One region of the Pseudomonas helmanticensis genome, then DNA from elsewhere that is predicted to be linked to it. Evidence: riboswitches for the same ligand, from Rfam matches in the RefSeq annotation. Region 1 holds a riboswitch; the other holds the start of a gene.
The links. Region 1 has a riboswitch for manganese ahead of QOL84_RS28945 (TMEM165/GDT1 family protein). Riboswitches for the same ligand answer to the same signal wherever they lie in the genome.
Positions count from the first base shown of each region.

Region 2: another riboswitch for manganese. It lies ahead of mntP (manganese efflux pump MntP); the one in region 1 lies ahead of QOL84_RS28945 (TMEM165/GDT1 family protein).

Region 1 is NZ_FXUY01000002.1:1,375,062-1,377,451, reverse strand. It holds gene QOL84_RS28950 (hypothetical protein) at 1-108, opposite strand, end outside; gene QOL84_RS28945 (TMEM165/GDT1 family protein) at 243-830, opposite strand; yybP-ykoY riboswitch at 918-1,042, opposite strand; gene QOL84_RS28940 (methyltransferase) at 1,093-2,091, opposite strand; gene QOL84_RS28935 (2-hydroxyacid dehydrogenase) at 2,124-2,390, opposite strand, start outside.
Region 2 is NZ_FXUY01000001.1:1,717,920-1,720,309, reverse strand. It holds gene QOL84_RS07670 (thiamine pyrophosphate-requiring protein) at 1-213, shown strand, start outside; gene QOL84_RS07665 (DUF72 domain-containing protein) at 330-1,046, shown strand; gene mntP (manganese efflux pump MntP) at 1,048-1,611, opposite strand; yybP-ykoY riboswitch at 1,620-1,791, opposite strand; gene QOL84_RS07655 (alpha/beta fold hydrolase) at 1,892-2,390, opposite strand, start outside.

The DNA.
Region 1 (2,390 bases):
ATCAGTTTTATCCACGGTCGCCGTGTACACACAAGAGTGGCTGAAAGGCGTGTAGGGAATGATGATGCCGGACGCGGTTAACTTGGAGTAATGCTTGGGCGTAGTCATGATTACGATCCTTGTGAAGTGCAGTGAGATCAGAATTCATGAATGTATGCCCGTTAATACGGTGACGATAGCTGTCAATTCTGACAGCTATCGACCGCATTTTATTGATAGGTAATTTGTATCGGCAGTGGGCGTTACCCAACCCACCCGCTGCTCTGCATTGCCTTGTACACCGCAACGATCGCCAGAATCATGAACGCCGAAGCCGCGAGGCGACGGATCAGGGTCAGCGGCAGTTTGTCTGCGGCAAAATTACCCGCCAGAACCACCGGCACGTTGGCAATCAACATGCCGGCGGTGGTGCCGAGAATCACCAGCCACAGATCCGGGTATTGCGCGGCGAGCATCACTGTCGCGACCTGCGTCTTGTCGCCCATTTCGGCGAGGAAGAACGCAATCAGCGTGGTCAGGAAAGGCCCGAACTTGCGTGCGGTACTGGTTTCATCGTCGTCCATTTTGTCCGGGACCAGCGTCCACAGCGCCGTGGCCGTGAAGCTCGCGGCGAGGATCCAGTGCAGCGTTGCATTCGAGAAGAAGCTGCCGAACCAGGCGCCTACCGCACCGGCTGCTGCGTGGTTGGCCAGGGTCGCAGCGACAATACCGGCAATGATCGGCCAGGGTTTGCGAAAGCGAGCGGCGAGAATCAGCGCGAGCAGTTGCGTCTTGTCGCCAATTTCGGCCAAGGCAACGATTGCGGTGGGAACGAGTAACGAGTCCAGCATCAGGATTTCCTAAGGGGCGGGTCGACACGGCTATGACACGTACAGCCTTCCCGCCCCGGGTAAGGTGTGCGTGTCATAGGTCTTGTCAAACCCTGCGATCCGTCTGCTGCGGACGCTTGGGTCGCATACGCCATGATCTGAGGATCAAGTATGTTGACGTATGCCGGACGAGCTTGGCGCTCGTGGGAGACTACTCCCCTAGGACGGAGCGGATTCTGCCTTCGCAAAACCGATTGAGCAAGCCTCTTTTTTAAAAGAAGTTTCAGCCGCGCTTGGCCCGGTAGATGCGGAAACCATTGCCTTCGGCCTTGATTGAGCAGACGCCGAGATGCTCTTCGATCAACGGCTGATACTTGAGGAAGCTGTTGGCGACCAAGCGCAGTTCGCCGCCGTTTTTCAGATGTTTTGCTGCTTTTCGCAGCAAGTTCTCGGTCGCGAAATAATCGGTGTGCACGCCGACATGGAACGGTGGATTGCTCAGGATTGCGTTCAAACCCATCGGCGCAGCGTCGATCCCATCCCCGGTCAGCACTTCAGCTTCCAGACCGTTGGCAGCCAGCGTCAGACGGCTGCTGGCGGCGGCGAATGCATCGACATCGAGCAGCGTCACCTGATTGTGCGGATAGCGACGTTTGACCGCAGCCCCCAACACGCCAGCGCCGCAACCGAAGTCGAGAAGATGGCCGCTTGGCAGTTTGTCCAGATGCTCCAGAAGCAGAGCGCTGCCGCGATCGAGGCGACCGTGGCTGAACACGCCCGGCAGGCTGATGACTTTCAGCGGGCCTTCCGCCAGTGGCAACTCATAGGTCTGCGCCAGGCTTTCCAGCGATTTCGCTTCAGGGGCGTTGGCCACGGTCACTTGCCAGAGTTGGCAGTGACGCGCGCTGTCGAGCTTGCGTGGCTTGCCGAACGGATTGAGCTGCTTGGAGGCGCCTTCGATTCCGCTGCGTTTTTCACCGACCAGAAACACCTCGCGACCGGCCAGGCGCGAGGCCACGGCATTGAGGATGTAATCGGTCAGGTCCTTGGACTTGGGCAGGAACACCACGGCGCTATCAAACTCGCGTTCCGGGACGTTCACGCCGAAGTGGCTGCGGCCTTCGAAACGGGCGTCCAGCGCGGCTTGATCGCCGGCATGCCAGCACCAGCCGAACGCATTGGGCAAGCGCCCGAGCAAATCATCGGCGGGCAAACCGGCGAGCAACAACGATCCTTGAAACAACTCGGGCTGACGAAGCAGTACTTCACTGCGCGGATCCATAACTGCTCCTCAAAAAAAAGTGCCGCAGTCTATCAACTGACGACCCGCAGCGCCTTACCGCTGAAGAACGCCTCGGCGTTTTCGGTCAATTGGCCGACGATGCGCTGCCGCGCTTCAACACTGCCCCAAGCGTTGTGCGGCGTGACGATCAGGCGTGGAATGTCGGCGGCCAGCAGCGGATTGCCTTGAGTCGGTGGCTCGACACTCAACACGTCGGTGGCCGCGCCGCCGAGATGACCGCTGCGCAAGGCATCGGCCAGCGCCTGCTCATCGACGAGGCCGCCACGTGCGGTGTTGAC
Region 2 (2,390 bases), on a different contig from region 1:
GCCGCCGCCTGGGAGCAGGCGCTGGCGTCTGATGTACCGGTGCTGATCGAGTTCAAGACCGACCCGAACGTGCCGCCGCTACCGCCGCATATCAAGCTTGAGCAGGCGAAGAAGTTCGCCACGACCTTGCTCAAAGGCGACCCGGACGAGGCCGGTGTCATCCTGCAAACCGCCAAACAAGTGCTCAGCTCGGTCCTGCCCGGAAAAAAATAACCGGCTAAATCCCCTGTAGGAGCTGCCGCAGGCTGCGATCTTTTGATCTTTGTTTTTAAGATCTAGATCAAGTGATCGCAGCCTTCGGCAGCTCCTACAGGGGGAGTGGAGGTGTGATGATTTTTGTGGGTTGTGCGGGGTGGAGTCTTGGGCGCGAGCATTGGCCGGAATTTCCCGCTGAGGGTACGCACTTGCAGCGCTATGCCGCACGCCTCAATAGCGTCGAAATCAACAGTTCGTTCTACCGTGCGCATCGTCGTCAGACCTACGAGCGTTGGGCGGATTCCGTGCCGGACGGGTTTGCCTTTGCAGTGAAGATACCCAAGCTCATCAGCCATGAACTGCGCCTGGCAGGTTGCGCAGCAGCACTCGATGAGTTCCTCGAACAATGCGCCGGATTGGGCGATCGATTGGGTTGTTTGTTGCTGCAATTACCACCGTCGCTGGCGTTTGATGCGGTAGTTGCCGAGGCATTCTTTACCGCGCTACGGGAGCGTTTTGGCGGCGCGGTAGTGCTGGAACCCCGACACGAGTCGTGGTGCGAGGCGGAACCAATGTTGCTCGATTTCCGGATTGCCCAGGCAGCGGTCGACCCCTCGCGCATCAGCAGTGACACCGCGCCAAGAGGTTGGGCCGGCGTCAAATATTGGCGCTTGCACGGCTCACCGCGCATTTACCACAGCGCCTACGATTCAGCCTTTGTGCAAAGACTCGAACAAGCACTGCAGATCGCGGCGGCCGAGGGCGCCGCGACCTGGTGCATCTTCGACAACACCGCCAGTGGCGCCGCGACAGGCAACGCGTTGACGCTGGCGACACTGACATCCCCTTGAATCAGGCTGAAAGGTGCTCATACAGAATCGTTGCACCGACGATCATCAGCACCACGCCACCGACGATTTCCGCACGCTTGCCAACCACCGCGCCCAGCACGCGACCCAGCATCACGCCAATCGTGACCATGGTCATCGTCGCCAGACCGATCGCGGCCGCAGCCACCCAGATATTCACGTCGACAAACGCCAGGCCAACGCCCACGGCGAGCGCATCAATGCTGGTCGCAAAAGCGGTGACCGCGAGGATCATGAAGGAGTGCTGGCCAGGTTTTTGTTCTTCTTCGTCTTCGTGCTTCAGACCGTTGTAGATCATGTGCAGGCCGAGAATCACCAGCAGGGTGAAGGCGATCCAGTGATCCCATTCGGCAACCCAGCGGGTCGCAGCCTGGCCGATCAGCCAGCCGATGATGGGGGTGATGGCTTCGATCACGCCGAAGATCAGGCCGGTGCGCAGTGCTTCGGTGAGACGCGGTTTGTGCAGGCTGGAGCCTTTGCCGATGGCGGCGGCGAACGCATCCGTGGACATGGCCAGAGCGAGGAATATCAGGGAAACGGGATTCACGGGGGCACACTTCCAGTCGGGCTATGAGTCAACGACACAACCACACGCCCGACTTTAGGCATGGATGTGTCGTCGGTCTCACCAACCAAAAAGGTGTTCGTACCACGGCAGGTTGCCGAGAATGTTGATACGAACGCTTCCGAGGGACTCGGAAACAGGCTACTCCCCAACGAGGGGGCGGATGTTATCAGGTAAACATGAAAAATTCGTCAAGGCAGCGAATCGGAAATTTGCCGTAACAAGTCAGGCTCGCTGCCATTGTCCAAATTTTTGCTGAGTCTTAACGCTGCAGAAACGCCAGCAGGTCTTCATTCAATGCCTGTGCATGCGTCACGGCAAACCCGTGCGGCGCGCCGGCGTAGACCTTCAGCTCGGCGTCCTTGATCGAAGCAGCGGCCAGTTTGCCGGTGGTTTCGAACGGCACGATCTGATCGCCGTCGCCATGGATCACCAGCGTCGGCACATCGATCTTGGCCATGTCGGCGCGGAAGTCGGTTTCCGAGAATGCCGTCACGCAGTCGACGGTGCCTTTGAGCGAAGCCAGCAACGCGACGTTCAGGGTTTGCGTAAGAACGCCGTCGGAGACTTTCTGGCCCTGATTGGTGCCATAGAAAGGTGCGGCGAAATCCGCGATGAACTGCGCACGATCCTGCAGCAGGCCGGCCTTGATGCCGTCGAACACCGACGTGTCGACGCCTTGCGGGAAGTCGGCTTTCTTGCCGAACAATGGCGTGACCGAACCCAGCAATACCAGCCCGGCGACACGTTCGCTGCCGTGG